DNA from 2 places in the Actinoplanes sp. NPDC023801 genome. Region 1 is predicted to be linked to the other one. Evidence: riboswitches for the same ligand, from Rfam matches in the RefSeq annotation. Region 1 holds a riboswitch; the other holds the start of a gene.
The links. Region 1 has a riboswitch for thiamine pyrophosphate ahead of AB0G04_RS25115 (ECF transporter S component). Riboswitches for the same ligand answer to the same signal wherever they lie in the genome.

Region 1 (15,702 bases):
CCGGAGCGTGTGCAACACGTGGTAGTCCGGCTTCCGATGGTCACGCAGCAGGTTCTCGGCCTCGTAGAGCCGGCCCCGCGCCCGCATCAGCGACACCAGCGGCGGCAGGGCGCGGGTGTCGCCCGCCGAATCCCGCAGCAGCGCCTCCGCCTCCTCGGCCCGGAACGCGTCGCGCAGCAGGCGGGCCGTCCGGAGCCGGAATTCGATCGCCTCGGCGAGCGGGTCACGGCTGTCGGCCTGCCGCAACCGGCCGGCCTCCGTGTGGGCGGCGACCGCACCCTCGAAGTCGCCGGCCTCGGCCAGAAGCATGCCCAGGTAGTCGCGGAGTCTTGCGTTCCCGGGGTCGCGGTCGGTCAGCGCCGCCTGGAAGTCGGCCGCGGCCCGGTAGTCCCGCGGGATCCGCTGGTCGCAGCGCATGACGAGGCCCCGCAACTGGGGAACGCCCGCGGTACCGGCCACCTCGGCCCGGACAGCGGCGAGCTCGTCCGCGCGGCCCTGTTTCTCCAGCAGCCTGGCCAGCGGCACGTAGGCCTCCGTGCTGCCCTCCGCGAGGCCCCGCCGCAGGGCCCGCTCGGCGGCGTCCGGGTGGCGGCGGCTGAGCGCCTCCGCAGCGCGGGCATGGCGATCCCAGTCCCCCGGATGCCGGGCCAGTTCGAACCGGCAGGCCAGCCCGGTTCCCCGGCCGGGGATCAGCCCGGCGTCCGACAGTGCACCGCAGAGCACCGCGGCGGCCAGGAACCCGGCCGCGAGCGCCCACCCCCATGATCCGGTGAACCGCATGACGAGCGCCGCCGCCAGGGCGAACGAGCCAGCCGCGATGACCGCCCACATGAAGCAGACCAGCAGCACACTGGTCCACACCCGGATTCCCGACACACTGCCCCGCATGAGCCCCGATGGTGCCCGGTGCGGCGATCTCCCGCAGCCCCGGGAATCTCAGACGGCGAACGCCCGGCCCAGGAAGTCGTCCACCGACCAGATCGCCCAGTGCGGATGGTCGTCCGGCGGCACCCGGGGAAGAGTGAACGGCGAGGACTCGACGGCCCGGCGCTCGGCTTCCCGGCGCATCTGGAGCGGCCAGCCCTCGGCCGGCACCACTTCGGCGGCCTCGGCATGCCGTCCGTCCCGTTCCAACAGGGTGAACAGCGCATACCGTACGCGGAAGTGGTCCGCCGCCGGATGCCGGCGCAGCAGCTCCTCGCCCTCGGCGGTGCGGCCGCGCACCTGCAGGAGCAGAGCGAGGGCGAAGACGGCGGCCATCTCACCGGGGTACGCCCGCAGCAGTTCCTCGGCGTCGTCGAAACGGCCGCCACGAGTCAACGCCCGCAACGTGCGTTCCGGCCAGAGCCGGAAGTACGTCGCACCGTTGCCGAGCCGCAGCGCCTCCCGCTGCGCGGCCACCGCCTCGTCGAAGGAGCCGACCTCGGCCAGCAGCGCCGCGCAGCGTTCCATGCCGACCGCGTCGGCGGGGAACCGGGTGACCCGGGCGACCTGAAAGCGGGCACCGGACACGGCGTCGAAGCTCGACGAGCACAAGTCGACGAGCCTGGTCAGTTCCTTCTCCGAGGCGGTCGCGGCGAGGCGCTCCCGCGACGGTTCGAGTTCCGCCAGGCGGTCCTGCTCCCGCAGGATCTGGACCAGCCGTCTCCAGCACTCCAGGTCGCCCCACTCCAGCGCCCGCCACAGTGTCGGCTCGTCGACGTCCGGCTCCCACGCGATGGACCGCGGCAGAGCGGGGAACCGGTCGTGGGCCGGTGGACCGTCGTCGGTCCAGGTGGGCGGGAAGGGTTCGACCGAACGCGGATCCATCAGCCGCCGGACTCGTCGGTCTCGGCGCCCTCGGGAACGGTCTCGTCGTCGCGGCTGTCCAGCCATCCGTGCGGGAGCGACACCTTGCCGGGCGCGTTCACCCGGCCGCGGGGCTGGCCGAGCGCCTCGGCCGGGAACGGGATCGACGGGTCGAGCTTGGCGAGCAGGTCGTCCAGCTCGGCCAGCGACGAGATCATCGCCAGGTTGCGGCGCAGTTCGCCGCCGACCGGGAAGCCCTTCAGGTACCACGCGACGTGCTTGCGGAAGTCGGCGCAGCCGTGCCGTTCGTCCTCGAGCGCCTCGACCAGCAACTGCGCGTGCCGGGCGATGATCTTGGCCACCTCACCGAGGGACGGCAGCACCGGCCGGTAACCGGCACCCTGGGTGAACGCCGCCTCCAGGTCGGCGAACAGCCACGGCCGGCCCAGGCAGCCGCGGCCGACCACGACCCCGTCGCAGCCGGTGTGCTCCACCATGCGCAGGGCGTCGGAGCCCTCCCAGATGTCACCGTTGCCGAGCACCGGCACGTCCAGGGCCTGCTTGAGGGTGGCGATCGCGTCCCAGTCGGCCTGACCCGAATAGCGCTGCTCGGCGGTGCGGGCGTGCAGGGCCACCGCTGTCACGCCGGCTTCCTGGGCGGCGAGACCGGCTTCCACGTACGTCAGATGGTCGTCGTCGATCCCCTTGCGCATCTTGATCGTGACCGGGATGCCGAACGGCTTGGCCGCCGCGACCGCCTGCGTCACGATCCGGCCGAAGAGCCGGCGTCGCCACGGCAGGGCCGAGCCGCCACCGCGCCGGGTGACCTTGGGCACCGGACAGCCGAAGTTAAGATCGATGTGGTCCGCGAGGTTGTCCTCGCCGACCATCCGCACGGCCGCCGCCGTCACGTCCGGGTCCACCCCGTAGAGCTGCAGGCTGCGGAAGCCCTCGTCCTCCGCGAACGCGATCATCTTGAGCGTCTTGGGGATCCGCTCCACCAGCGCCCGGGTCGTGATCATCTCGCAGACGTAGACGCCACCGCCCTGCTCCCGGCAGAGCCGCCGGAACGCCACATTGGTGATGCCCGCCATCGGGGCGAGCACGACGGGCGGATTGACGGCGTGGTCGCCGAGCATGAGTGGTGCGGTCACGCGCTCTAGGGTGACACGCCCGGCCCGGCGACCTCGAATCGCCCGCTCGGCTACCGTCCGCTGTCCCGCTCGATCAACGTGTCCAGCATCCCGATGATCTGCCGCACACCGCCCTCGACGGTGTCGACCTTGCCTTCCAGCCGGCCGAGTCTTTGCGTGTGATCCACGAGGATCGCGGAGTGCTCGGCGAGGATCGCGGAGTGCTCGGACTGAGTCTTCGCGAGAGCTTGGAGGAGGCCTTTCTGGGCCCGCAGCTTCTCGGAGATGTCGGCAAGATCGCGGTCTTGGCTGGCGCGGAGCCGCTCCTGCTCGTCCATGCGGTCCTCCAGATTGCCGACGCGTTCTTCCAGGGTGGGCAACGACGCCTCCAGGGGTGAGGGTAGCCGGTCACGGTTGCCGGCCGGGGTTTTCCTAGCGGCGTAACAATAGTCACCATACCAGTTGGCGGGCGACACCTTAACGGGTGCTTTTTCCATTGAGGTCTGGCAGAGTCGACGGGGTGAGTGACGCGCTGAGCCCGCGGCGGCTGATCGTCGTTCTCGAGTCGCCGGTGGCCGAGATGCTGGCCCGGTTCGGGGTCGAGCTGGGCTTCCGGACGGTGCTCGTGGAACCGGACCCGACCCGGCGGGGCGGGACACCACGGCCACACGGCGACACCTTCGTGGGTGATCTGGCGGCCGCCGCCCCGGACCAGCACACCGACATCCTGCTGACCGATCATCACCGGCCGGAGATCGGCACGCTGCTCAAGGAGGCGCTGGCCGGGCAGTCCCGATGGATCGGCATCCTGGGCAACCCCCGCCACGAGGGCCCGCACCTGGCGGCGCTGCGTGAGCTGGGCGTGCCCGAGGAGGAGATCGGCCGGGTGCACCGGCCGGTCGGGTTGAACATCGGTAGCCGTACCCCACCGGAGATCGCCGTGGCCGTGCTCGCCGGACTGATCGCCGACCGCAACCACCGCCCCGGCGGTTTCGAGTTCTGACTTCCCGTCAGGGGAGCCGTGCGGCGACGGCCTTCAGCATCTCGGTCTCGACGGTGCCGCGCCAGATCTGGTCGGCGTAGGTGTTCTCCTTCTGGCCCTCGAAGTAGACGCCGTCGTTCAGCAACGGGGCGAGGCCGCTCAGCTCGCCCGTGATGCCGTTCTTGAGGAACGCCCATTTGCCGATGTCCTCGGCACAGCCGTCCAGCCCGGTCGCCGCGACCAGGTCGGCCGGGCACTCCTTGCCGGCGAGGACGACCTTCTCGTCGTAGTTCTTCCTGGCCAGCTCGGGCGTACCGGCCGCCCGGACGGTGACGTAGATGTACGCCGGGTAATCACGCGACTCGCGCCGCTCGGCTCCGGCGAAGTCGATGCCGATGTGGCACGACGCGTCGCCGGGGAAGACGCGGTCCCGGCTGCCGAGATCGCCGGTCTCGAACGTCGGCGTGACGCGTTTCATCTCCACCACGGTCGCCGCGGGCAGGATCTCCCGCACCGCCGGTTCGGGAAGCAGGTCGCAGGCGGCCGGCCATTTCGACATCGGCAGCAGCCCGGTGCGGTCGGGCTTCGCGGCCAGCCGGATCGGCGTCGCGGACCCGGCCTCGCCCAGCGGGATCCGCGGTTGTTCCTCGGCGGCGCAACCACCGAGGGTGGCGCCGGCCCCGATCGCGGTGGCCGTCAGCATCGCCAGTGCAAAGACTCCCCGTGATGACATGTCCCGGAAGCTTAGAGCCCCGTCGAGAAGGGTTCAGTCCCGGCGGGTGACGGTGCAGGCGGAGCCGTTGCGGCCGAAGGCCGACCACAGGTTGAACCCGATGATCGCCAGGCCGAACAGTCCGAGGAAGAGGGCGGAGACGAGCCCCTGGCCGCCGGAGACCATACGCACGGTGGCGAACCCGATGATGCCGAGTCCGACGATCGAGCCGATCACCACCAGTGGCTTGTGGTGAGCCATCCGCATCGAGTCGAAGCGGGGCATGGCGCAACCATGCCCCGCATCGATGGATTCGAACGCCGTCAGCAGCCGGGCAGGCGCTTGATCAGGTAGTCCTCGATCTGGTCGAGGGACACCCGCTCCTGCTTCATGGTGTCCCGGTCGCGAACCGTCACCGCGTTGTCGGTGAGGGTGTCGAAGTCCACGGTGACGCAGAACGGGGTGCCGATCTCGTCCTGGCGGCGGTACCGGCGGCCGATGGCCTGCGAGTCGTCGAACTCGACCACCCAGCGCTTGCGCAGGTTCGCCGACAGCTCCTTGGCCTTCGGCGACAGTTCCGGGTTGCGCGACAGCGGCAGGACGGCGACCTTGACCGGCGCGAGCCTCGGGTCGAACCGCATGACGGTGCGCTTGTCGACGCCGCCCTTGGTGTTCGGGGCCTCGTCCTCGTCGTACGCCTCGAGCAGAAACGCCAGCACGGCACGGGTCAGGCCGGCCGCCGGCTCGATGACGTACGGCACCCAGCGCTCGCCCTTCTCCTGGTCGAAGAAGGACAGGTCCACGCCGGAGTGCTTCGAGTGCGTCGACAGGTCGAAGTCGGTGCGGTTGGCGATGCCCTCGAGTTCGGCGAACTCGGTGCCACCGAACTGGAAGCGGTACTCGATGTCGACCGTGCGCTTCGAGTAGTGCGAGAGCTTCTCCTTCGGGTGTTCGAAGAAGCGCAGGTTGCTCTCGGACAGGCCCAGGTCGCGGTACCAGTTCCAGCGCTCCTGCAGCCAGTACTCGTGCCATTCCTCGTCACTGCCGGGCGCGACGAAGAACTCCATCTCCATCTGCTCGAACTCACGCGTACGGAAGATGAAGTTGCCCGGGGTGATCTCGTTGCGGAAACTCTTGCCGACCTGCGCGATGCCGAACGGCGGCTTCTTGCGGGCCGCGGTCGCCACGTTGTTGTAGTTCACGAAGATGCCCTGCGCGGTCTCCGGGCGCAGGTAGTGCAGGCCGTCGGCGCTCTCGGTCGGGCCGAGGTACGTCTTCATCAGGCCGTTGAACATCTTCGGCTCGGTGAAGGTGCCCTTGTTGCCGCAGTTCGGGCAGTTCAGCTCCTGCAGGGACCCCGGAAGCTTGCCGTGCCTGGCCTCGAACGCCTCCTCCAGGTGGTCGGCCCGGAAACGCTTGTGGCAGGACTGGCACTCGGTCAGCGGGTCGACGAACGCGTCGAGGTGACCGGAGGCGGCCCACACGTCACGGGACAGGATGACCGCCGAGTCCAGGCCGACGATGTCGTCGCGCTGCTGGACCATGGTCTTCCACCACTGCCGGCGGACGTTCTCCTTCAGTTCCACGCCGAGCGGACCGTAGTCCCAGGCCGAGCGGGTTCCTCCGTAGATCTCGCTGGAGGGGAAGACGAAGCCCCGGCGCTTGGCCAGGCTGACGACGCTGTCGATACGGTCGGCAGGCATGTGCGGTTTCCTCCTACGCCGGCTGGGTGTCGGCGGGGAAATCGAGAGTTACAGGACGAAGAGCGAGATTACTCTCCGAGGTCGCACACCTCGAACTTGCCCGTCGACTGGTTCTGCGTGAGGTCGGCCTCCATGCTCACCTGGTCGCCGTCGGGGTAGGTCAGCTCGACCGGCACGGTGAGCCGCATCCCGAGGGTGGAGAGATCACCGACCGAGTAAGAGTCGAACGGCTCCATGTCCGCCATCCGCTCGGTGTAGTCGGCCTGGGTCTCGGAGTCCCGTGCGGACTGGCAGAGCTGCTGGTAGGCGCCGTCGAAGTCGCGATCCTGGAGATCCTCCAGGTATCGGCTGACGACGATTTCGACCTGCTCGTCGAGCGCCCTGTTGAAGGCCGTCACGAACCCGAATCCGGCGATCGAGCCGGCACCGCAGACCAGCACGACGATGCCGGCGACGATGCCGAGGCTCGTCCCGACCCGCTTGCCGCGTCCCTCGACCGGGGGAGCCGGGAACGGCGGGTGCACACCCGGGCCGGCCGGCGGCGGGGGCGGAGGAAGACTCATGTTGCAAGCCTAGTGTTCAGCGCCAGGGTTCGGCCGCCCGGTCGCTGGCGGTGACGATCACGTCCCCGCCGGGCTCCGCGGAGGCGAGGGTCTCGAACGCCGACGGCTCGTCGAGGGAGAGCGCGAGCAGCGGCGTGGCGTGCACCTTCACATCGAAGGCGCCGAGCGCGCGCCGGTAGGCTCCGACCGATTCCCATTCGGTGACCAGGATCCAGCCGGCCGTGTCCTCCAGGGCCCGGGTGAGCCGGCCGGAACGGTAGCCGGGAGTGCGTGACAGGGCGCCGAGCGCGGCGTGCGCGCGGTCCCGGAAGTCGTCCTGCGTTTCCGCCGGGACGGAGAAGCGGTTGAGCACCAGCATGTGATGAGGGTACGCACACGCGACAGGAGCGAGATGACGCGCACATTGCTGCACCGGCTGGCCCGGGTGAATCCGACCGCCGCGTTCTTCGCGGTGCTGGTCGTACTGCTGGCCGGGCTCTTCCTGCCGGGCATCGTGGGCGCGTTGCTGCTCGGCCTGCTGGCCGCCGGCCTGGGCGCGCTGACCTTCAGCACGTGGCCGGTGCAGTTGCCGGTCACCCGGGTGGTCCGGGTGGTGCTGCTCACCCTCCTGGTGGTCGCCGCGGTGTCGAAGACGCTGTGAATTCATGCGGCTTTGACAATCATTGTCATTATCGACGACAGTTGCTGGCATGATGCGCCGCCTGCTTCCCGCCCTGCTCCTGCTGACCGCCCTCACCGGCTGCGGGAGCGACTCCGCCGGCGCCGACGGCAAGCTCCCGGTCGTCACGGCGTTCTATCCGCTGCAGTTCGTCAGCGAGCGGGTCGGCGGCGACGCGGTCAGCGTGTCCACCCTCACCAAGCCGGGCGCCGAGCCGCACGACGTCGAACTGACCGCCCGCCAGGTGGGTGAGGTGTCCGACGCCGGCCTGATCGTCTACCTGGCCGGCTTCCAGCCCGCGGTCGACGACGCGGTGAAGCAGAACGGCGGCGACCGTGCCTTCGACGCCGCGACGGCGGTCGAGACGATCGACGCGGCGGAGGCCGACGCGCACGCCGAGGGCGACACGCACGCCGAGGGCGAGGAGGAACACTCCGGCGCCGACCCGCACGTGTGGCTCGACCCGGCCCGGCTGGCCGGTATCGCCGACAAGCTCGCCGAGCGCCTCGGCAAGGCCGACCCGGCGCACGCCGCCGACTTCACCGCCCGCGCCGCCACGCTGCGCACCGAGCTGACCGCACTGGACGGCGAGTTCAAGACCGGGCTGGCCAACTGTGCCCGCCGGGAACTGGTCACCAGCCACACCGCGTTCAGTTACCTCGCCGACCGGTACGAGCTGACCCAGATCGGCATCACCGGTGTCGACCCGGAGACCGAGCCGTCCCCGCAGCGGCTCGCCGCCGTGGCCGCCGAGGCCAAGGAGCACGGGACCACCACGATCTTCTTCGAGACGCTGGTCAGCCCGAAGGTGGCTGAGACGATCGCCAAGGAGGTCGGCGCCCGGACCGCGGTGCTCGACCCCATCGAAGGGCTGACCGACGGCTCGGCGGACTATTTCTCGGTGATGCGCGCCAATCTGGCCGCACTGAAGCTCGGCCTGGAGTGTTCATGAGCGTTGTTGCGGTGAGCCATCTCGCGGCCGGCTATGACGGCCGCGAGGTCCTCCGGGACGTGTCGCTGAGCGTCACGGCCGGCGACGTGGTCGCGATCCTCGGCGCCAACGGCTCCGGCAAGTCCACCCTGATCCGGACGATCCTCGGCCTGGTCCCTTCGCGCCGGGGCTCGATCGAGTTGTTCGGGACGCCACAGAAGCGGTTCCGGCAGTGGGCGCGGATCGGGTACGTGCCGCAGCGGCTGGGCGCCGGCAGCGGCGTGCCGGCCACGGTCGGCGAGGTCGTCGCCTCGGGCCGGCTGGCCCGGCGGGGCGTCTTCCGTTTCCCGGCGGCGGGGGACAAGGCGGCGGTACGCGACGCGCTGACCGCCGTCGGGCTGCTGGACCGCATCGGCGACCCGGTGACGACCCTCTCCGGCGGACAGCAGCAGCGCACCCTGATCGCCCGGGCACTGGCCGGGAAACCGGACTTGCTGGTGCTCGACGAGCCGAACGCCGGGGTGGACGCGGCCAGCCAGGAGGCGTTCGCCGCGGCGCTGACCCGGTTCGCCGGCGACGGCGGCACGATCCTGCTGGTCCTGCACGAACTGGGCCCGCTGCGGCCGCTGATCGGGCGGGCCGTGGTGGTGCACGACGGGCGGATCGCGTACGAGGGGACTCCCCCCGAGCCGGCCGGCCACCACGCCGAACCGGACCACGAGCACCTGCACCCGCACGCCGAGGAACTCAAGGCCGGCATCTGCGAGTGGGCCCCCACCGAGGGAACGAAGGCGTACTGATGGAACTGCTCACGCTGCCGTTCATGCAGCGCGCCCTGGCGGCCGCGATGATCATCGGGCTGGCCGCCCCGGCGCTCGGCATCTACCTGGTGCAGCGCCGGCTCTCGCTGATCGGCGACGGGATCGGTCACGTGGCGCTCACCGGTGTCGGTCTCGGCCTGCTCACCGGCAACGAACCGGTGTTCTCCGCGATCGTGGTGGCGACCGTCGGCGCGGTGGGCGTGGAGCTCATCAGGGAACGCGGCCGCACCTCCGGCGACCTGGCCCTGGCCATGCTCTTCTACGGCGGGATCGCCGGTGGCGTGCTGCTTGTCGGCCTCTCCGACGGCAGCGGCAACAGCAGTCTCATGCAGTACCTGTTCGGTTCGCCGCTGACCACCTCGGCCACCGACCTCATGGTGATCGGCGGGCTCGGTGTGACCGTGCTGGCCGCCATGTTGTTCTTCCGCCCGGCTCTCTTCGCGCTCTGCAACGACGAGGAGTACGCGAGGGTCAGCGGCCTGCCGGTGCGGACCCTCAACCTCCTGCTCGCCGTGACCACGGCGGTGACCGTGACGATCGCCATGCGTACCGTCGGGTTGTTGCTCGTCTCGGCCCTGATGGTCGTGCCGGTGGCCGCCGCACAGCAGCTCACCCGGGGGTTCGTCAGCACCATGACGGTCGCCATGCTGATCGGGGTCGGTGCCGCCGGAGCGGGCGTGCTGGTCTCGGCCGAGGCGGACACCGCACCGGGTGCCACCACCGTCCTGCTCGCCCTGGCCGTCTTCGTGGCGACCGCGCTGGCCGCGTCGATCCGGCACTCGCTGCACCGCCCGCAGACCCCTCCGACGGCCTCCGAGCCACCGGATGTCGTGCTGCATGCCTGACCACTACCTGCCTGTACCGTTGGCGCAACGATGACGACGACCACCGGTTACGAAGCGTACGAATCGGCGGGGGCACTGCTGCGTGCCCTGTCCGCGCCGATCCGTGTCGCCATCGTGGTCGAGCTGGGGTTGGGCGAGCGCTGTGTCCACGATCTCGTGGAGAAACTCGGCGCTCCGCAGCCGCTGGTATCCCAGCACCTGCGTGTGCTGCGCGGAGCCGGTGTGGTGCGGGGTGTGCGACGGGGCCGGGAGATCGCATACTCCCTGGTGGACGAACACGTCGCCCACATCGTCGCCGACGCCGTGAGCCACGCCAGGGAGAGCCGACAGTGAACGCCGACAACACGATCCGCAACACCAAGCAGCGCAGCGCGGTGAGCGCCGTCCTCGCCGAGACCGAGGGCTTCCACAGTGCCCAGGACCTGCACGCGATGCTGCGGGACCGGGGCGAGCGGGTCGGGCTGACCACCGTCTACCGGACGCTGCAGGGGCTGGCGGACGCCGGGGAGATTGACGTCATGCGGCCGCCCGGCGGGGAGCACCTCTACCGCCGCTGCAGCCAGGGGCACCACCACCATCTGGTGTGCCGGTCGTGCGGGCGGACCGTCGAGGTGCTCGGCCCGGCGGTCGAGTCGTGGGCCGACAAGATGGCCGGTCAGCACGGCTTCGTCGACGTCTCGCACACCCTCGAGATCTTCGGGACCTGCCCGGAGTGCGCCGCGAAGGCTCCACGCTCCTGACGGACGCCCCCGACGGCGCCGCAACAGCCCAACGCTCCTGACGGGCGACCCGAGGGCGCCGCAACGGAGCGGGACCCCTGCGGCCCCTGAGGGACGACCCGGAGTGCGCCGTGGAGGGCTGGGTGCGACGCTTCCGATGTGAAGCTCTATGCGGACCGCGTCCCCGTCGCCCTTCGCCAACTGATCAGCGACATCTTCGTCGTCATCTGGGTCTACCTGTGGATCCGGGTCGCCTTCTGGATACACGACGTCGTGGAGAAGCTCGCCGTGCCCGGCCAGAAACTGGAGGGCGCCGGCAGCGGCATCGCCGACAATCTCGCTGACGCCGGCGGCAAGGTGGGCCGGGTGCCGATCGTCGGTGACGAGCTGACCGGTCCGTTCACCGGCGCTGCCGACGCTGCCCGGTCGATCGCCGACGCGGGCCGTCAGCAGCAGGAGTTCGTCGCTCAGCTGGCGCTGATCCTGCCCGCGGTCGCGGTGGGCGTACCGCTCGCCCTGGTGCTCTTCTTCTGGCTGCCGTGGCGGCTGAGCTGGATCCGCCGGGCCGGGGTCGCCGTGGCGGTCCGCAGCGACCCGGCCGGCCAGGACCTGCTGGCGTTGCGCGCGCTGGCGACCCAGCCGCTGACCAGGCTCGCCAAGCTGGGTCCGGACATCGCCCAGAGCTGGCGGGCCGGCGACTCGGCCGCGGTCGCCGCTCTCGCCGAGCTGGAGCTGCGTCAGCTCGGCCTGAAGCGCCGCTGATGCTCGGCTGGCTCGCACCGCTGTCTCAGCGGTGCGAGCCAGCCCGGGTGCTACTAGGCGGGCGCGGAACCGTCGTCCTCGTCGTCGTCGCCCCATTCGCGGTGGGCGAACGGCAGGATGGCCCAGAAGGTCAGGAACCAGCCGCCGGTGACCACGGTCAGCGGGATGGCCCACTTCCAGTCGAGCAGGTAGTCGGTGATCAGCAGGACGCTGCTGGTCATCGAGACCAGCATGAAGACCAGACCACCGGTGGCCATCTTGTGGGCGTACTTGACCAGTTCGGGCTTGCGGCCCTGCCGGAACAGCGCGCGGTGGAACGCCACCGGCGAGATGATCATCGCGGTGGCGAACGCCGCACTGATCAGGGCGACGATGTAGGTGTCCTTCTGGAACTGAGTGACGTTCGGGAAGCCGCTGCTGAAGGGCAGGGTGAGCAGGAACGCGAAGAGAATCTGCACACCGGTCTGGGCGACCCGCAGCTCTTGCAGCAGATCAGCGAAGTTCCGGTCCCAGCGCTGCTTCTCAGTTTCCCGGGGAGTGTGGGTATCGACCGCCATGCCGCGCCGAGTTCCCCGTAGCACCCCTCCGTCAAACCCCGATACGTGCCAGCACCGCGTCGGCAAGCTCACGCGGAGCCTGCTCCGGCACCCAATGGGTGACGCCGCGCATCACCACGAACTGGTAGTCGGCCCGCACCCAGTCCCTGGTACGCAGCGCCGCGGTCCGCCCGACCACGCCGTCGGCGTCGCTCCACACGTACGTGGTCGGCACGGTGACAGCGCCCAGATTCGCCACCTGCGCGGCGCTGAAGGCCCGGTACCAGTTCAGTCCAGCGGTGAGCCGTCCCGGTTCGCGCATCGCGGCCACGTACTGCTCGGCGCGCATGCCGAGCGGGCGCAGCATCAGCCGCAGCAGCAGGGCGTGCTGGGCCAGCAGCAACTTCTCGCTGAACGACGTCTGGAACACCTTGAAGTAGGTGAGCCGGGCCTGCTGGCTGGGGCGGACCCGCAGGGCCAGCAGCAACGCCCGCGGATGCGGTACCGAGATCGCGGTCAGGGTGCGTACCCGGTCCGGATGGCGGGCGGCCAGCTGCCAGCCCACCTGCGCGCCCCAGTCGTGCCCGACCACGTGCGCCTTCTCGACCCCGAGGGCGTCGAGGACGGCGATCGCGTCGGCGGTCACCGACGTCATCGTGTAGGCGGCGGCGCCGGACGGCCGCGCACCCGGTGAATACCCCCGCTGATCCAGCGCGTACGTCCGCAGCCCGGCCGCGTGCAACCGGGGCAGGATCAGGTCGAACTCCCGGGAGTCCTGCGGGAACCCGTGCAGCAGGAGAACCGGTTCACCGTCCTCCGGCCCGCCCTCGTGAACGTCGAAAACCAGCCCGCGCGCTTTGACCTCGATCACGTGATCCCTCCCCTGTGCCACGCCGCTACCAGGTGTTACGGTCATCGAAGCACATCCACCGGAGCTTGGCCGCGCGAGCGGGCAGGCTTCGATCCGACAGGGGAGCGCACAGCGCTGAGAGTGCGGGCATCCGCAGACCCTCGTACCTGATCTGGGTAATGCCAGCGCAGGAAGTTCGGTCATCTCCAGCCGCGTCGTGCCCTGGGCACCGCCGCCCGGGGTCGCGGCGTGCGTCTCCTCCCGGTACCCACTGGGAGGCAATCATGAAAGCAACCGAATCGAACCGCTGGCGGACGATAGACATCGTCGTCGCCTCCGTCATCGCCGTGGCGTTCGGCGTGATCTTCTGGGCCTGGGGCACGGTCTGGTCGATCACCGAGAGCGCCTTCGCGTTCTTCCCCCCGGCACAGACGCTGATCTACGGGGTCTGGCTGGTCCCGGCCGTGCTGGCCGGCCTGATCGTCCGCAAGCCGGGTGCCTCCCTCTACGCCGAGGCGGTCGCGGCCACCGTGTCCGCGCTGCTCGGCAGCCAGTGGGGCGGCACGGTCATCCTGCAGGGCCTGATCCAGGGGCTGGGCGCGGAGCTGGTCTTCGCGGTCCTGCTCTACCGCAACTTCAAGCTGCCGGTCGCGATCCTGGCCGGCGCGCTGACCGGTGTCGGCGCGGCGATCTACGACTTCTTCGCCTACACCGCCGGCGCCGACCTGTGGTCCTACCGCATCCCGTACGCGGCGATCACCGTGCTCAGCGGTGCGGTGGTGGCCGGAGCCGGTTCGTGGGCACTGGTCCGGGCGCTCGCCCCGACCGGCGTGCTCGACCGGTTCGCGGCGGGCCGCGAGCGGGCATCCGTCTAGACATGAGTGAGGTCCGGCTCCACGGCTTCGGGTGGCGGCACTCCGGTCGCCGCGCCTGGGCGGTCCGCGGGCTGGACCTGGAGATCCGGCACGGCGAACGGGTGCTCCTGCTCGGCCCCTCGGGAGCCGGCAAGAGCACCCTCCTCGCCGCGATCGCCGGGCTGCTGCCGGAGGACTCCGGTGAGTCCGAGGGCACGATCCAGATCGACGGGCTCGACCCCCGCAAGGCCCGCGACCGGGTCGGCATCGTCTTCCAGGATCCGCAGACCCAGCTCGTGATGGCCCGCAGCGGCGACGACGTGGCGTTCGGGCTGGAGAACCGGGGAGTGCCGGCCGCCGAGATCTGGCCACGGGTCTCCGACGTGCTCGATCGCGTCGGTTTCCCGTACCAGATGAATCGCCCGACCTCGGCCCTCTCCGGCGGTGAGGCGCAACGCCTCGCCCTCGCCGGGATTCTCGCCCTGCGTCCCGGCCTGCTGCTGCTCGACGAGCCGACCGCGAACCTGGACCCGCCGGGCGCCGCACTCATCCGGGAGGCGGTGGCCCGGGCCACCGGCCCGGACACCACGCTGATCATCGTGGAACACCGGGTCGCCGAGGCCCTTCCGCTCGTCGACCGGGTCGTCGTCCTGGAGGCGGGCGGCGGCGTCCGCGCCGACGGATCACCCGATGTGATCTTCGCGGCCTACGGCGACAAACTCGCTGACGAGGGCGTGTGGGTGCCGGGTTTCCACACCCCACCGATCAAGGCGACATCAAAGGCGACCCCCGATCTGGTACGGACGGAGTGTGCCGCCGTCAGCGGACGCCTCGAGCCCGTCACCATCTCTGCCGGCGGCGGCGAGGTCCTGGCCGTCACCGGACCGAACGGCACCGGCAAGTCGACCCTGGCCCTGCTGCTCGGCGGGCTGCTCGCACCGACGTCGGGGCGGGTCGAGGCGTTCGGTGACCGGCGGCCGCCGCACCGCTGGCGGGCCGCCACGCTCACCGGCCGGGTCGGATCGGTGTTCCAGAACCCGGAGCATCAGTTCGTCACCGCCCGGGTCGCCGACGAACTGGCGCTCGGGCCGCGCCGGCTGGGCCGCTCCCCCGCCGAGATCACCCGTACCGTCGACGAGCTGATGGAACGGCTCCGGCTGACCCGGCTCGCGGGGGCCAACCCGTACACCCTTTCCGGCGGGGAAGCGCGCCGGCTCAGTGTGGCCACCGCACTGGCGACCGCGCCGCGGCTGCTGGTGCTCGACGAGCCGACCTTCGGCCAGGACCGCCGCACCTGGCGCGAGCTGGTCGAACTGCTGGCCGCGCTGCGGACGGAGGGACACGGGGTGATCGCGGTGACCCACGATGACGCGTTCGTGCGTACCCTCGCCGACCGAACCGTCCCCCTCGGCGCACCGGAACCGGACCCGCTCCCCCGAAGGCACCGCCCGTGACGCTCGCTCTTTCGCTCGGGACGGCACGGCCGTGACCCTCGCTCTTCAGCCGGTCGCTGATCCGGCCGCGCCGCTCGCCCGCCGCAACCCGGTCGCCAAGCTCGGTGCCGCGTTGCTCTTCACGCTGCCGCTGATCGCCACCCTCGACCCGCTGACCCCGGCCCTGGCGCTGCTCGTCGAAATGCTGGTGCTGCCGTTCTTCGGCGTACGGCTCGGCGTGCTGGCCCGGCGAGCGGCGCCGTTACTGCCGGCCGCAGCCGGAATCCTGATCACCATGGTGCTGTTCGCTGCCGAACGCGACGGCACCCTCCTGGTGTCGCTGGGCCCGGTCGACGTGACGACCGGCGTGCTGACCACGACGGGTGCGCTGATCATGCGGGTCTTCGCGGTG
Region 2 (15,702 bases), on a different contig from region 1:
TTCGATGACGGTCTCGCGGAAGACCTCCCAGGACAGTTTGAGCGGGTCACCTTTGACCTTCTCGAGCGCCTGGTACAGGGGCACCGTGCCGATCGGGACGGGCGAGTTCCGTACGATCGCCTCGCGGGTCTCATGAATGTGCTGCCCGGTGGAGAGGTCCATCACGGTGTCGGCGCCCCAGCGGGTGGCCCAGGTCAGCTTTTCGACCTCCTCGTCGATCGACGAGGTGACGGCCGAGGTGCCGATGTTGGCGTTGACCTTCACGAGGAAGCGGGAGCCGATGATCATCGGCTCGGACTCGGGGTGGTTGACGTTGGCGGGCAGTACGGCCCGCCCCGCGGCGATCTCGTCGCGCACCAGTTCCGGTGACACTCCTTCGCGGACGGCGACGTACTCCATCTCGGGTGTGATGATCCTGGCGCGCGCGGAGGCGAGCTGGGTCCGGCCGGTCCGCCACGGTTTGCGCAGCGGGGGTAGTCCGGCCGAGGGTTCGCTGCCGGGGCCGGAGGTGTCGTACAGGCGCACCGGCGGGTTGTCCCCGGTGAGCACGACCTCGGTGAACGGGACCTGGATGTCCGGGCGGGGCCCTTCGACGTAGACCTTGCGACGCACGATCAATACCTCCCCAAAGTTGTACAAAACCGGCGGCCGACGGCAGCATGGAGCCACCCGGCGAGCCACCGAAGATCTAGACGGACCAGCCGAAGTGGTCCAGCGGTCCCGGTCCGGCGCCCAGTTCCCAGGAACTGCCACCGCGCAGGCCCCGGTTCACGTAGTCCTTCGCCGCCGCCACCGCGTCCGGCACCGCGTCGCCCGCGGCCAGCCGCACCGCGATCGCCGACGAGAACGTGCATCCCGACCCGTGGTTGTTCCGCGTCGCCACCGGCTCGCCGCGCAGCAGGGTCGTCTCACCGGCGAAGTGCAGGACATCGACCGCCAGCTCACTGCCGGTCACCACGACGCCGCGCGGCCCGAGGTCCGCGAGATCGGCTGCCGCCGAGACCATCTCCTCGACGGTCTCCACCCGCCGTCCCAGCAGAGCTCCGGCCTCGTGCCGGTTCGGGGTCACCACGCATGGGTACGCGAGAAGCACCCCCACCACCGCGGCCTCGCCCAACCTGCTGCCCGCGGTGGCCACGAGAACCGGGTCGACGACGAGGTTCGGCAGGTCGTCCACCCGTGACGCGATGACCTTGGCGACGGCCGGATCGGAGATCATCCCGACCTTGACCGCGGTGACCGGCAGATCGGACAGCACCGCGTCGAGCTGAGCCGCGACGATCTCCGCCGGGACCGGGTGGATTGCCGTGACACCGAGCGTGTTCTGCGCCGTGATCGCGGTGATCACCGAGGTGCCGAACGCCCCGAGCGCCGCGAACGTCTTCAGATCCGCCTGGATCCCGGCGCCTCCACCGGAGTCGGACCCGGCGATCGTCAGCACCACCGGCGGCGTCACCCCAACCCCCCTCGGCTGGACAGGACCGCTGTCTCAGCGGCCGGGAGACAGCGGTGCGCGCCAGCCCGGCTTTCGGGGCTGGACAGGACCGCTGTTTCAGCGGCCGGGAGACAACGGTGGTGTCCAGCTGCGGATTTGAAGGCGGTGGCCAGCTCGCGGGCGGTCCGCTCAGGGTCGGGTGACCGCATCACGGCGCCCATCACGGCGATCCCAGCAGCACCGCCGGCGGCGCACTCGGCGGCCCGGGCCGGTGTGTCGACACCCCCGAGCGCCAGCCACGGCACGGGCGGCCGCAGCTCGGCGGCCCCCGTGACCCCGAGCGCGGGCCCGTACCCCGGCTTGGACACCGTCGGGTAGACCGGCGACACCGTCACAAAGTCCACTTCCGACAGGTCCTCGCTGCCGTGCCAGGAACGGCCGGTAAGCGCGACCCCGGACGGCAGCGGATCCGCGCCGGCCAGGTGCACGGCGTTCCCGCCGAGCGGATCGGGACCGGAAATGATCAGACGCTCCGGCGGTACGACCGACCGCAGCTCGCCGGCCAGGGCCACGCGCTCGGCGTACCGCAGATCCCTCTCGCGAAGGATGACCCAGGCGGCCCCGCCGCGGACCGCCTGCCTGATGACCTCGACCAGCGACCCGGCGGCGGACCGCCGATCGGTGAGCACGACGAGCCCGCCCGGCGTCACCACTGCGGGATCCCTTCGTCCGGAGTGGACGCCACCGCGTGGAACCGTCGTGGGATACGTCCCGCGGAGCGGGCCAGCCGGCCCGCGGTGACCGCGTGCCGCATCGCCGTGGCCATCGCTGCCGGGTCGTCGGACCGGGTGATCGCGCTGGCGACGAGCACCGCGTCGCAGCCGAGTTCCATGGCGAGCGCGGCGTCGGACGCGGTGCCGATGCCCGCGTCGAGGACCACCGGCACGTCGACGCTCTGCACGATCAACTCGATGTGGTGCCGGTTGGAGATGCCGAGACCGGAACCGATCGGTGAGCCGGCCGGCATCACCGCGGCACATCCGGCGTCGGCGAGGCGGCGGGCCAGGATCGGATCATCACTGGTGTACGGCAGGACCGTGAACCCGTCCGCAACGAGCGTCTCGGCCGCGCGCAGGAGTTCGATCCCGTCCGGCAGCAGGGTCCGCTCGTCGCCGATCACCTCGAGTTTGATCAGGTCCGTCTCGAACGCCTCGCGCGCCATCTGTGCGGTCTTGACCGCATCGCCGGCGGTGTAGCAGCCGGCCGTGTTCGGCAGCACCCGCACACCGAGCCGATCGAGCATCGGCAGCAGGCCCGGCCCGGCCGCGTCGACCCGGCGCAGCGCCACCGTGACAAGCGTCGTCTCGGACGCCGCGATCGCCTCCTCGAGCGCGGCCAGACTGTTCGCCCCGCCGGTGCCGAGGATCAGTCCGTTCTCCGGAAGAAACGTCACGTCAGCCTCCCTGCGCGGCGGTGAGGACCTCGATCCGGTCGCCGTCCACGAGATCCACCTCCGACCAGGTCGAGCGGGGCACCACGGTGCCGTTGACGGCGACCGCCACCCCACGCTGGGCGGCGATCATCTCGGCGACCAGGGTCGCCACCGAGCAGGTGCCGGCCCGGCTCTCGGCCTGACCGTTGATCGTCAGCTTCATCGGAACCTCCCGGGTGCGAACGCGTCGAGAATCGGATCAGCCGAGCCGGTGAGCACCAGGTCGGCGATGAGTCGGGCGGTGATCGGGGCGAGCAGGACGCCGTTACGGAAGTGGCCGGCCGCCACCACGACGCGGCGGTCGTCGTCGAGGAATCCCAGGATGGGCGCGTTGTCCGGCGTGCCCGGCCGGTGCCCGACGGTGACCTCGGTGAGTTCGTGCTCGGCGAGGCCGGGTACCAGGTCGAGGGCGGCGCGCAACAGGTCGTGCACTCCCCCGGCGGTCGGCATCCGATCGGCCCGTTCCTCCTGGGTGGCGCCGACCACGATCTCGCCGTCGGCACGCGGGACGAGGTAGACGTGCCGCCCGTCGGCCGTGCCGTCGATCACGTGGCGAAGCAGGCCGGGTTCGCCGCGCAGTCGCAGTACCTGGCCTTTCACTGGGCGGATCGGCAAGCCGGTGAGCGCCGCGGTCCCGCAGCCGGCCGCGACCACGATCACGTCGGCGTCCACTCGCGACAGGTCGGAGACATGCTCGGCCACGAGCCGGTCCGCCAGCGCGGCTCGCAACGCCGCCACGATCTTGCGGGGGTCGGCCTGGTGTTCGGCGGCCGCGTACGCCCCGGCCCGGACCCGCGGTGAGATCGCCGGCTCGAGGTCACGGACCTGTGAGCCGGTCAGCGGCTTCAGCTTCTGGTGCTTCCACTCCCGCGCTGCCTCGGCGACGTCGTCCGCGGTAAGCGCCGGCGACAGTGTCCCGGTCCGGTCGTAGCCGACGTCACCGAGTGCGGCCACGAACTCCGGCCACAACTCGTACCCCACCTCGAGCAACCGGGTGAGGTGCGGATATTCGAAGGCCGACTCGCCGCCCGGCGCGAGCATCCCGGCCGCGACGTGCCAGGCCCCGTCCGTCCCGCCGGGTGCCGGGTCGTAGACGGTGACGTCCGCCCCACGCCGCGACAGCTCCGCAGCGATGGAGAGACCGATGATGCCACCCCCGACGACCGCGACCCGGCGCGGCGCGGAAGGACCGGCCAGAGGATCCCGGGTCATCGGAGGACCGCCAGGAACTCCGCGACCGCTCCCTTCGGATCCGCCGCGAAGGCGGAGACCGCCGCGATGCCGTGCACCGCGAGCAGCGGCACCCGTTCCGCGGTGATACCGCCGATCGCCAGGACCGGCGTGCCCGGTACCGCGTCGGCGACGGCCGCGATCGCGGCCGGCCCGAGCGGTGGTGGCAGTCCGTCCTTCGTGGACGTGAGGAAGGCGGGTCCGACGCCGAGGTAACTGGCCCCGGCCGTGACCGCGGCCCGCGCCGACTCCGGGTCGCGGCAGGTGGCGCCGACGACCGCGTCCGGGCCGAGCACCCGCCGCGCCGCCTCGACCGGCAGGTCGTCGGCTCCGACGTGAACGCCGTCCGCACCGGCCGCGGCAGCAACCCCGGCGGAGTCGTTGACCAGGACCATCGTGCCGGCCGGCCGGCAGATCCGGACCGCCTCGACGGCAAGCGCGTACGCCGCCGCCTCGGTGGTCTTCACCCGGATCTGCACCGCGACATCGGGCAGGCCGGCGACACCGCGTACGACATCGATGTCGTCGGTTATGACGTGGATGCGAGGAAAAGATGTGTGCACGAGGCACTCCTCCCTGCGCCGGCATTACCCGGATCAGGTTCGACGGTCGGGGGCCGCGTCAGCCCCCCTCTCAGCCCGGTGCCCGGACTCCCGTGGGGTTGTTTGTAATCGGACCCTAACCGGTCCGTGACAAGAGTGTCTAGCGGACGTCCCAGACCGGCTGTGGCACCTCGACCACCTCGCCGTCGCTCCTGAACAGCACGAAGCGGTCGAAGGACCTGGTGAACCAGCGGTCGTGGGTGACCGCTATCACGGTGCCGTCGAACGCCTTCAGGCCCTCCTCGAGCGCCTCCGCCGACGCCAGGTCGAGGTTGTCGGTCGGCTCGTCGAGCAGCAGCATGGTCGCCCCCGACAGCTCCAGCAGCAGCACCAGGAACCGGGCCTGCTGCCCGCCGGACAGGGTCCCGAACCGCTGGTCGCCCTGGGCCGCCAGCTCGTAGCGGTTCAGTGCCTTCATGGCACCGGCCCGGTCCATGCCCGATCGGTGGTCGTCGCCCCGCCAGAGGATCTCGACGAGAGTCTTCTCCACCAGCTCCGGCCGGTCGTGGGTCTGCGAGAAGTGACCGGGCCGGACCCGTGCCCCGAGCCGGACCTTGCCGTCGTGGGCCACACGTGCGAGCGGGGCACCGTCGACCGGCTTGTGCTCCAGGTCGGGGTCGGTGCCACCGGCCGCGAGCAGGCGCAGGAAGTGCGACTTGCCGGTGCCGTTCGCGCCGAGTACCGCGACCCGGTCGCCGTACCAGACCTCGAGGTCGAACGGGAATGTCAGGTTCTCGAGTTCCAGCTGCTCGCAGATGACCGACCGCTTGCCGGTGCGGCCGCCGCGCAGGTTCATCCTGACGGCCTGGTCCTTGGGCGGCAGCGGCGGCGGACCGGCCTCCTCGAACTTGCGGAGCCGGGTCTGCGCGGCCTGGTATCGCGAGGCCAGGCCGTCGTTGTAGGCCGCCTTGTTCTTGAGCATGAAGACCAGTTCCTTGATCTTCTCGTGCTCCTCGTCCCAGCGGCGCCGGAGTTCCTCCATCCGCTCGTGCCGGTTCACCCGGGCCTCGTGCCAGGAGGCGAACCCGCCCGGATGGGTCCAGGCACTGCCGCCCTCGACGGCCACCACCCGGTCGGCGGTCTCGGCGAGCAGTTCCCGGTCGTGCGAGACGTACAGCACCGACTTGTTCGACTCGCGGAGCCGTTGCTCCAGCCAGCGTTTGGCGGGGACGTCGAGGAAGTTGTCCGGCTCGTCGAGCAGCAGCACCTCGTCGTTGCCACGGAGCAGCAGGTCGAGGGCGAACCGTTTCTGCTCTCCGCCGGAGAGAGTGCGCACGACCCGGCTCTTGGCCTCCTCCCACGGCTTGCCGAGGATGGACACCGTCACCGTGTCGAAGAGCACCTCGGCGTCGTACCCACCGACCTCGCCCCAGTTGGCGATGGCGTTGGCGTAGGCGATCTGGCTCTTCTCGGTCTCGTCGAGGGCTTCGGTGGCCTTGCGCAGGCGATCGCCCGACGCGCGAAGCGTCGGGGAGACCAGGGACAGAGCGAGATCCTCGAGCGTACGATCGTCGCCGATCATGCCGATGAACTGGCGCATCACACCGAGTCCGCCGGATCTGGCGATGGTCCCGTCCTGCATCGGCAGGTCGCCGGCCACCATGCGCATGAGCGTGGTCTTGCCGGCTCCGTTCGGCCCGACGAGGGCGACCTTGGCCCCCTCGCCGACGCGGAACGACACGTCGGAGAAAAGCTCCCTACCGTCCGGGAGCACGAATCCGGCGCCGGCGACATCCACGTAACCCATGGCGGCATCCTCCCTGTGACGGGGTGGTTCAGTCAGCCGATTTTCCGGTGACCCGCAGAACCCGGAAACCCTTCTGGCTGGCCACCCGCTCGACATTCCACCCCAGCCCGACGAGCCAGGTGTGCAGCGAATCACCGCCGAGGTGCCGGTTGATCACCAGCCAGGCCGTACCGCCGGGTGCGAGGCGCTGCAGCCAGTGCTCGAGCAGGCCGTGCAGTCCCGCCTTGCCGATGTGGGTGGGCGGGTTGCTCCAGATCTCCGTGAAGGTGACGTCCTGCGGCACCTCGTCGGGCGACCGCACCAGCACCCGATCCGCCAGGCCGAGCTGTCCGGCGTTCTCCGTGGCCAGGTCGCGGGCCCGCGCGTTGACGTCGACGGCGTACACCGTGACCCGCGGCGCCTCGCTTGCCAGCACGCAGGCGATCGGGCCGTACCCGCAACCCAGGTCCAGGAAGGTGCCCTCGGCGGCGGCACCGGGCAGCCCGCCCTTGCGCAGCAGCACGGCCGTGCCCGGGTCGAGACGGCCGGCCGAGAAGACCCCGGAGGCGACGGCCAGCCGGTAGTCCCGGCCGGCGACGGTGAACTCGATCTCGCCGCGCCGCAGGGGCGCGTCGGGTTCGGCGGTGAAGTAATGGTCGGCGCTCACCTGCCAAGTCTCCCGCCGGCGGGAGACCGGGCACACGCCGGGGTGGCGGACACCATGTGCGTTCATAGATCAGCGTGCCCGCCTAGCTTGGGCGCATGCGGTACGCCACCCCGATGCGCTCCGCTCACCGCGCCGCGCCGGCGAGCGGTCCCCTCCTGCTGATCCGGATCGGTGCCCGCGGTCAGCATCGTCGCCCGTCGCGGCGGCACCTGCGCCGCGAGCCGGTGATCGCCCAGCTGTTCACCCGCGGCCTGGCCAGCCTGATCGTGCTCGGCATCGTCGTCATGCTCGGCGTACTCATCGTCGCCGACGAGCGTCGCGCTCACACCCGGCTGGCGTCCGCGCAGATCGACGCGCGCATCGCCTCACGGGCGGTGGATCCGGCGCCGCTCACCGAGGCCGAGGTCTTCCCCGGCGGCTCCGCCGCCTTTCAGGTGACGGGGACCGACATCATCGCCGACTGCTCCCTCGCCGCCGGCGGAGCCTTGCGCACAACCCTCCTGCGGTACGGGTGCACGCAGGCGGTCCGGGCCTCCCTCACGGTTCCGTACGCCGACTACCGGATCACCGCCGGGATGCTGAACCTGCCCGACACGGCGAGCGCGACATCGGTCGGCGACCAGGTCCGCTATCTGGTCGAGACGGGCGACGGCAGTTTCGCCGACATGGCCGGAACCGAGACCGGACCGGGCACCCCGGTCCTGTGGCGCACCCGCGGCCACTACGTCATGTACTGCGTGATCACCGGCCCGTCCGGTGAGCTGGTGGCCGCCGACACCCCGGCCGTCCAGCAGCTGACCAGCGAAGTACTGGACGCCCACCTGCACGACACGGTCCTGATCCGCCGAGCGTCCTGAACCCCTCAGCCGGCCCTCACCGCTGTCCCCACTGACGTGAGACAGCGATGAGCCCAGCCGGGGTGGTTCTTCAGGCGCGGAGGCGGCGGGTGGCCTCGGCGCGGGCCGCGTACTCGGTCTCGTCCGGATAGCCCACCGCGACCAGCGTGAGACCGTGCGCCGCGGCGACCATCACCTCGCTGGACCTCTCCCGCATGGTGAGCAGTTTCGCCGGCCACTCCGGCGGGCGCCGCCCGTCACCGACCGTCAGCATCGCCCCGACCAGGCTGCGCACCATCGCCTGGCAGAACGCGTCGGCCTGCACGGTCGCCACACACACGCCGTCGGAATCGCGCCGCCAGTCCAGCCGGTTGATCGCCCGGATCGTGGTCGCGTGCTCCTTGCGTTTGCAGAACGCGGCGAAGTCGTGCTCCCCCAGCAGACCGGCGGCGGCCGCGTTCAACCGGTCCAGGTCGAGCGGCCGCATCCAGCCGAGCGTGTCGTGCCGGCGTAGCGGCTCGGGCCCCCACGGACGGTCCGAGACCCGGTACTCGTACCGGCGGAACGTCGCCGAGAACCGCGCGTCGAAGGTGTCCGGCACCGGGACCACGCTCCGCACCCGGGCGTCCGGCGGCATCACGGCGGCGAGCCGCCGCAGGAGCGAGTCCTCCAGTTCGGCCCAGCGCTCGACCGGCAGGTCGACGTGGCAGACCTGTCCCGTGGCGTGCACTCCGGCATCGGTCCGTCCGGCCACGGTCAGCCCGAGCGGAGTGCCGGCGCCGACGAGGCGGGCGAAAGCTTCGATCAAGACCCCGGCGACGGTACGGCGGGACGGCTGAGCCGCCCAGCCGGAGAAGTCGGCGCCGTCGTACGACACGTCCAGGCGAAGCCGAATGGTGTCCGTCATCCGCATGCTCTCTCAAGATGAGTGGGGCCCGGCACCCCGAAGGATGCCGGGCCCCGCCCGATGTGTGTTCCAGCCGTGAGGATCAGGCCTTGTCGGTGTCTTCGCCCTCGGCCTTGTCGCCGGGCTTGTCACCGGAGGCGCTGACCGGAGCCTCGGCGTCCTGGTCGTCCTGGACGTCGTCCGCGGCGGTGGTGCCGGCCGGGGCGTCGTCCGCGATGGTGGTGCTGGCGGGGGCGTCGTCCTCGGGCGCGAGCGCCTCGACCTTGGCCTGCTGCGCGGCGGCCTTGCGGGCCTCCTTGGACGGGCCGGTGGTGGCCGCGACCTGCAGCTCCTCGACCAGCTCGATGACGGCCATCGGAGCGGCGTCACCCTTGCGCGGGCCGATCTTGGTGATCCGGGTGTAACCGCCGGGACGGTTCGCGAACCGCGGAGCGATCTGCTCGAACAGGGCGTACACGACGTCCTTGTCCTTCACGGTGGCCAGCACCCGGCGACGGGCGTGCAGGTCGCCGCGCTTGGCCTTCGTGACGAGCTGCTCAGCCAGCGGGCGGAGCCGCTTGGCCTTCGACTCGGTGGTCTTGATCTTCCCGTGCCGGAAGAGCTCGGTGGCCAGGTTGGCCAGGATGAGCTTCTCGTGAGCCGGGCTGCCGCCGAGGCGGGCACCCTTGGTGGGCGTGGGCATTTCAGATGCTCCTTGATTAAAGGCGCAGCCGAGCTATTAGAGCTGCTCGGTCTCGCGGTAGTCGTCGGTGTCGTAGTCCACGTCGCCGAACGAGTCGACCACGTGCGCGGGGTCGAAGGACGGCGCGCTGTCCTTCAGGCCCAGGCCCATTCCGGCGAGCTTCATCTTGACCTCGTCGATCGACTTCTGGCCGAAGTTCCGGATGTCCAGAAGGTCAGCCTCCGTACGCCCTATCAACTCGCCCACGCTGTTGATGCCCTCGCGCTTGAGGCAGTTGTACGACCGGACGGTGAGGTCCAGCTCCTCGATCGGCAGGGCCAGGTCGGCAGCGAGCTGCGCGTCCTGCGGCGACGGGCCGATGTCGATGCCCTCAGCGGTCTCGTCCAGCTCACGGCAGAGGCCGAAGAGTTCGACGAGGGTCGAGCCGGCCGAGGCCAGCGCGGTCCGCGGGGAGATCGACGCCTTCGACTCGACGTCGATGATCAGGCGGTCGAAGTCGGTACGCTGCTCGACACGGGTCGCCTCGACGCGGTAGGTGACCTTGAGCACCGGCGAGTAGATCGAGTCGACCGGGATACGGCCGATCTCGGCGCCGGCGTTCTTGTTCTGCGCCGCGGTGACGTAGCCACGACCGCGCTCGACGGTCAGCTCCATGTCGAGCCGGCCCTTGCTGTTCAGCGTCGCCAGCTTCAGATCCGGGTTGTGCACGGAGACACCGGCCGGCGGCTGGATGTCCCCGGCGGTCACGTCGCCCGGGCCCTGCTTGCGCAGGTACATGCTGACCGGCTCGTCGTGCTCCGAGCTGACGGTCAGTTCCTTGACGTTCATGACCAGCTCGACCACGTCCTCCTTGACACCGGGGATCGTGGTGAACTCGTGCAGCACGCCGTCGATCTTGATGCTGGTGACCGCCGCGCCCGGGATGGACGAGAGCAGGGTCCGCCGCAGTGAGTTACCGAGGGTGTAACCGAAGCCGGGCTCCAGAGGTTCGATGGTGAACCGGGAGCGGGTCTCGCTGAGCGACTCCTCCGAGAGGGTCGGCCGCTGGCTGATGAGCACGCTGTTCTTCTTTCTGTCGGGCCACCCGCTATTTGATGGCCGTCTCTGTTCTGCTTCGAGGTGCCGGCCAGAAGGCCGGCACCTCGAAAGAGCGCTACTTGGAGTAGAGCTCGACGATCAGCTGCTCCTGGACCTGCGTGTCGATGACAGCGCGGGCCGGGAGCGAGTGGATCAGGATCTTCATCTCGCTGGGGATGGGCTCCAGCCACGCCGGAACCGGCTTGGAGCCGGCCTGCGCCTGGGCGACGACGAAGGGCGTGAGCTCCTTCGACTTCTCCCGGAGCGTGACGATGTCCTTGTCCCGGACGCGGTACGACGGGATGTCGACCTTGACGCCGTTGACCAGGAAGTGGCCGTGCTTGACCAGCTGCCGGGCGGCGTCACGGGAAGCGGCGTAGCCGGCCCGGTAGACGACGTTGTCGAGACGCGACTCGAGGATCTGCAGCAGCACCTCACCGGTCTTGCCGGGCTTGGTGACAGCCTCCTCGTAGTAACCGCGGAACTGCTTCTCGAGCACGCCGTACACGCGGCGGGCCTTCTGCTTCTCGCGGTGCTGGAGCAGGTACTCGGTCTCCTTGGTCCGGCCACGGCCGTGCTGGCCGGGCGGGAAGGGACGCGACTCGAACGGGCACTTCGGCCCGTCGCACTTGCTTCCCTTGAGGAACAGCTTCATCTTCTCGCGGCGGCAGCGCTTGCAGTCCGCACCTGTGTAACGAGCCATGTCTATATCTCCCTCAGACCCGGCGGCGCTTCGGCGGACGGCAACCGTTGTGCGGCTGCGGCGTGACGTCGGAGATCTGCCCGACCTCGAGGCCGGCGGCCTGCAGCGAACGGATGGCGGTTTCCCGGCCGGAGCCCGGACCCTTGACGAACACGTCGACCTTGCGCATGCCGTGCTCCATGGCACGACGGGCGGCCGCCTCGGCAGCGAGCTGCGCGGCGAACGGGGTCGACTTGCGGGAGCCCTTGAAGCCCACCTGGCCGGAGGAGGCCCAGGAGATCACAGCACCGGTCGGGTCGGTGATCGACACGATGGTGTTGTTGAAGGTGCTCTTGATGTGCGCCTGCCCGTGGGCGACGTTCTTGCGTTCCTTGCGCCGGACCTTCTTTACTGCGGCCCCAGCGCGTGCCTTCGGTGGCATAAGTCAGTGCGCTCCTATTACTTCCGACCGGGCTTCTTCTTACCGGCGACCGTGCGCTTCGGACCCTTACGGGTACGCGCGTTGGTCCGGGTCCGCTGTCCACGCACGGGCAGGCCCTTGCGGTGGCGGATGCCGGCGTAGCAGCCGATCTCAACCTTGCGGCGGATGTCCGCAGCGACCTCGCGGCGCAGGTCGCCCTCAACCTTGAAGTTGGCCTCGATGTAGTCGCGGAGCTGGACCAGCTCCTCTTCCGTGAGGTCCTTGGCGCGCTTGTTCAGGTCAATCGCGGTAGCAGTCAATGTCTCGACGGCACGGGTACGACCGATGCCGAAGATGTAAGTGAGCGCGATCTCCAACCGCTTTTCGCGGGGAAGATCGACGCCGACGAGACGAGCCATTACTGGGCTTTCTCCTCGTTCGTGATCTCGGAGGTCTGTGCCCGTCCCATCCCACCTGCCCAGGCGGGCCCCGGCCTCCGACCGGGGGTACAGCCGTGGTCACCCACGGCCGGGACGAGCTTGTTCAGTGGTGCGGATCTTGCGCGCGGACTCAGCCCTGGCGCTGCTTGTGGCGCGGGTCGGTCGAGCAGATGACCATGACCCGGCCGTGCCGCCGGATGACCCGGCAGTTGTTGCAGATCCGCTTGACGCTCGGCTTGACCTTCACGGTTTGCCTTAACTCTCAGTCAGACGGGATGTGGATAACCCCGGCGACCCCGGCAGTTACTTGTAGCGGTAGACGATGCGCCCACGGGTAAGGTCGTACGGCGACAACTCGACGACGACCCTGTCCTCGGGAAGGATGCGGATGTAGTGCTGGCGCATCTTCCCGGAGATGTGTGCCAGGACCCTGTGACCATTGGCGAGCTCAACGCGGAACATAGCGTTCGGCAGTGGCTCGATCACACGGCCTTCGATCTCGATGGCTCCGTCTTTCTTTGGCATGTCCTCCGCTACCTGACATCGGGTTCTTGGGGCAGGCTTGCGCAACGTCACATCCGGGCCCGACAAGACCCGAACCAGCCGCGGCTCCAACCGGTCCTCGAAGCGCTTGAGGACATGAAGGAGTGGACGCTACGCGCCAGCGAGCCAGTCTACGCGCCCGTAACAGCGACGCCAAACCGAGGGTTCCGTAACCCGCTGTCGGGCGTGTTCGCTGCCGGGCCTCTCGACCATATCCGCCCCAGTGGCCTCGTTCGCCCCGGTCTCTGAAGTGCACCGGAAGAGCCCGCACCACCGTGATCAACAGCCGGTCCGGCCCTGGCAGTGAGGTCGCCAGAGCCGGAAACTACTCGATCATCCACACCAGGGCACAGACAACAACGCTGGCGGGTACGCCCACGGGAGGCCCCCGCCGGTTCGCCCGCCGCGGCCGACTGGACCTGCATCGCGCGGCACCCGCCGCCGGCCGGCACTGCGTCGTGCCAGGAGCCCGCGGCCGACCGGAACCGCGTCGCGACAGGAGCCGCGGCCATCCGGAACCGCGTCGTGAGAGGCGCCCGCCAGACGAGCACAGCCGGCCCGCGTCTCAACTCCCGCCTGTGGCCACCGGATCCCGCCGGCAGGCCCTCAGATGCCCCCGTACGCCATGCGGTGACGGCATCCCGGGGGACGCAGCCGCCGTCTATGGCTGCCGGGCGGTGACCAGCTCGCCGAGACGCGCCCGGCCGCCGTCCGGAGCAGTGGTGACCCACACCCCGTCGGCCAGCAACGCCATCGTGTGTTCCACGTGGGCGGCCCGCGAGCCGTCCCGGGTCACCACGGTCCAGCCGTCCTCGAGTTCCGCGGTGCGCGGCGAGCCCATCGTGATCATCGGCTCGATGGCCAGCGCCAGACCGACCTCGAGCTTGATACCGCGACCCGGCTTGCCGTGGTTGAGCACGTGCGGGTCCTGATGCATCTCGGTGCCGATGCCGTGGCCACCGTAACCGTCGACGATCCCGTACCGCCCGGCCTTCCGGATGGCCTTCTCGATGTTGAACGAGATGTCGGTCAACCGGCCACGCCCGTTCGCCACACCCCGCGCCGCGGCAGCGATCCCGGCCCACATCGCGTCCTCGGCCACCTCGGCCATCTTCAGCAGCGCCGGGTCGGTCTCGCCCACCCCGACCGTGATCGCCGAGTCGCCGTGCCAGCCGTCCAGAACCGCGCCGCAGTCCAGTGAGATCAGGTCACCTTCCCGGAGAACCTGCTCGGTGCCCGGGATGCCGTGCACCACCTGCTCGTTGACGGAGGCGCAGATCGACGCGGGGAAACCGTGGTAGCCCTTGAACGACGGGACCGCGCCGGCGTCCCGGATCACCTTCTCGGCGATGGCGTCGAGATCGGCGGTGGAGACGCCCGGGGCGACCGCCGCGCGCATCGCGTCCAGAGCGGCGGCGACGACCAGGCCGGCCGCCCGCATCTTCTCGATCTGCTCGGGCGTCTTCAGCTGAATCTTCAGCTCGTGGCGGCGCATGGCGGTGAGCCTAACTCTCTCAGTCTCAACATGCCGCCGCCCCGGGGTCTCCCGGGGCGGCGTCGGTCAATCTGTGGGGCGGTCTCAGCCGCCGTAGGAACGCAGCGCGTCGATCGCACGGACCGTGACGTCCTCGACCGGGCCGGTGGCGTCGATGCCCACCAGCTTGCCCTGAGCGCCGTAGAAGTCGACAAGTGGCGCGGTCTTGTCCGCGTACTCCACCAGGCGGTTGGCGATCGTCTCGGCCTTGTCGTCGTCGCGCTGGAACAGCTCGCTGCCGCAGCGGTCGCAGGTGTCCGGCTTGCTCGTCGGGTCGAACTCGACGTGCCAGATCTTGCCGCAGCCACGGCAGGTGCGCCGCCCGGAGAGCCGGCGGATGACCTCGTCGTCGTCGACCACGAGTTCCATCACCAGGTCCAGTGCCGTACCCAGGTCGGCCAGGAGCTTGTCCAGGGCCGAAGCCTGCGGCACGGTACGCGGGAAACCGTCGAGCAGGAAGCCGTCACCGGCATCCGGCTCGGCGAGCCGGTCCCGGACCATGTTGATGGTCACCTCGTCCGGGACGAGCTGTCCGGCGTCCATGTAGCGCTTGGCCTCGACCCCGAGCGGCGTGCCCTGCGACACGTTCGCCCGGAAGATGTCACCGGTCGAGATCTTCGGTACGGCGAGATGGGCGGCGATGAACTCAGCCTGGGTCCCCTTGCCGGCCCCCGGAGGGCCCACCAGTACCAGCCGCACCTACATCGCCTCGCTTCGGTCCTGAGAAACCACGCCCACCGTCGACGCCAGAGCCACCCGGCTCCGCGTACCCACTACCGGAGGAACCCTTCGTAGTTCCGCTGCATGAGTTGGCTCTCGATCTGCTTCACCGTCTCCAGACCCACACCGACCATGATGAGCACCGCGACACCACCGAACGGGAAGTTCTGGTAGGAGCTCTGGTCGAGCCAGATGAAGAAGAAGTTCGGCAGGACCGAGATCAGGCCAAGGTACAGCGCCCCCGGGAGCGTGATTCGGCTGAGGATGAAGTCCAGGTAGTCCGCGGTCGGCTTGCCGGGACGGATACCCGGGACGAAACCACCGTACTTCTTCATGTTCTCCGCGACCTCGGTCGGGTTGAACGTGATGGACACGTAGAAGTACGTGAAGAAGATGATCAGGAGGAACATCACGCCGATGTAGAACGGGCTGACCGGGTCGGCCAGGTAGTTCTGGATCCAGATCTGGTAGTCCGTCAGCTTGTTCTTGTCGAAGAACTGCAGGTACAGCTGCGGCAGGTAGAGCAGCGACGAGGCGAAGATGACCGGGACGACACCCGCCTGGTTCACCTTCAGCGGGATGTAGGTGGAGGTGCCGCCGTACATCCGCCGGCCGATCATACGCTTGGCGTACTGGACCGGGATGCGCCGCTGGGCCTGCTCGATGAAGACCACCAGCGCGATGATGACCACGACCAGGCCGATCACC

Region 2: another riboswitch for thiamine pyrophosphate. It lies ahead of AB0G04_RS17100 (thiamine phosphate synthase); the one in region 1 lies ahead of AB0G04_RS25115 (ECF transporter S component).

What each region holds. Positions count from the first base shown of each region.
Region 1 covers NZ_JBFAAI010000014.1:218,647-234,348, forward strand. The annotation lists gene AB0G04_RS25020 (hypothetical protein) at 1-888, opposite strand, end outside; gene AB0G04_RS25025 (hypothetical protein) at 937-1,809, opposite strand; gene dusB (tRNA dihydrouridine synthase DusB) at 1,809-2,927, opposite strand; gene AB0G04_RS25035 (hypothetical protein) at 2,993-3,301, opposite strand; gene AB0G04_RS25040 (XdhC family protein) at 3,442-3,924, shown strand; gene AB0G04_RS25045 (hypothetical protein) at 3,932-4,636, opposite strand; gene AB0G04_RS25050 (hypothetical protein) at 4,670-4,900, opposite strand; gene AB0G04_RS25055 (glycine--tRNA ligase) at 4,939-6,318, opposite strand; gene AB0G04_RS25060 (hypothetical protein) at 6,387-6,881, opposite strand; gene AB0G04_RS25065 (antibiotic biosynthesis monooxygenase family protein) at 6,898-7,239, opposite strand; gene AB0G04_RS25070 (DUF6703 family protein) at 7,243-7,521, shown strand; gene AB0G04_RS25075 (metal ABC transporter substrate-binding protein) at 7,571-8,491, shown strand; gene AB0G04_RS25080 (metal ABC transporter ATP-binding protein) at 8,488-9,270, shown strand; gene AB0G04_RS25085 (metal ABC transporter permease) at 9,270-10,136, shown strand; gene AB0G04_RS25090 (metalloregulator ArsR/SmtB family transcription factor) at 10,167-10,469, shown strand; gene AB0G04_RS25095 (transcriptional repressor) at 10,466-10,876, shown strand; gene AB0G04_RS25100 (hypothetical protein) at 11,015-11,617, shown strand; gene AB0G04_RS25105 (DUF6328 family protein) at 11,671-12,174, opposite strand; gene AB0G04_RS25110 (alpha/beta hydrolase) at 12,206-13,021, opposite strand; TPP riboswitch at 13,113-13,215, shown strand; gene AB0G04_RS25115 (ECF transporter S component) at 13,288-13,878, shown strand; gene AB0G04_RS25120 (ABC transporter ATP-binding protein) at 13,881-15,311, shown strand; gene AB0G04_RS25125 (energy-coupling factor transporter transmembrane component T) at 15,343-15,702, shown strand, end outside.
Region 2 covers NZ_JBFAAI010000008.1:118,800-134,501, forward strand. The annotation lists gene thiC (phosphomethylpyrimidine synthase ThiC) at 1-618, opposite strand, end outside; gene thiD (bifunctional hydroxymethylpyrimidine kinase/phosphomethylpyrimidine kinase) at 689-1,456, opposite strand; gene AB0G04_RS17080 (thiamine phosphate synthase) at 1,453-2,148, opposite strand; gene AB0G04_RS17085 (thiazole synthase) at 2,142-2,888, opposite strand; gene thiS (sulfur carrier protein ThiS) at 2,890-3,090, opposite strand; gene thiO (glycine oxidase ThiO) at 3,087-4,139, opposite strand; gene AB0G04_RS17100 (thiamine phosphate synthase) at 4,136-4,720, opposite strand; TPP riboswitch at 4,714-4,824, opposite strand; gene AB0G04_RS17105 (ATP-binding cassette domain-containing protein) at 4,860-6,506, opposite strand; gene AB0G04_RS17110 (methyltransferase) at 6,535-7,152, opposite strand; gene AB0G04_RS17115 (hypothetical protein) at 7,248-8,009, shown strand; gene truA (tRNA pseudouridine(38-40) synthase TruA) at 8,080-8,895, opposite strand; gene rplQ (50S ribosomal protein L17) at 8,978-9,577, opposite strand; gene AB0G04_RS17130 (DNA-directed RNA polymerase subunit alpha) at 9,614-10,636, opposite strand; gene rpsD (30S ribosomal protein S4) at 10,731-11,357, opposite strand; gene rpsK (30S ribosomal protein S11) at 11,371-11,778, opposite strand; gene rpsM (30S ribosomal protein S13) at 11,796-12,176, opposite strand; gene rpmJ (50S ribosomal protein L36) at 12,328-12,444, opposite strand; gene infA (translation initiation factor IF-1) at 12,501-12,722, opposite strand; gene map (type I methionyl aminopeptidase) at 13,402-14,235, opposite strand; gene AB0G04_RS17165 (adenylate kinase) at 14,320-14,973, opposite strand; gene secY (preprotein translocase subunit SecY) at 15,048-15,702, opposite strand, start outside.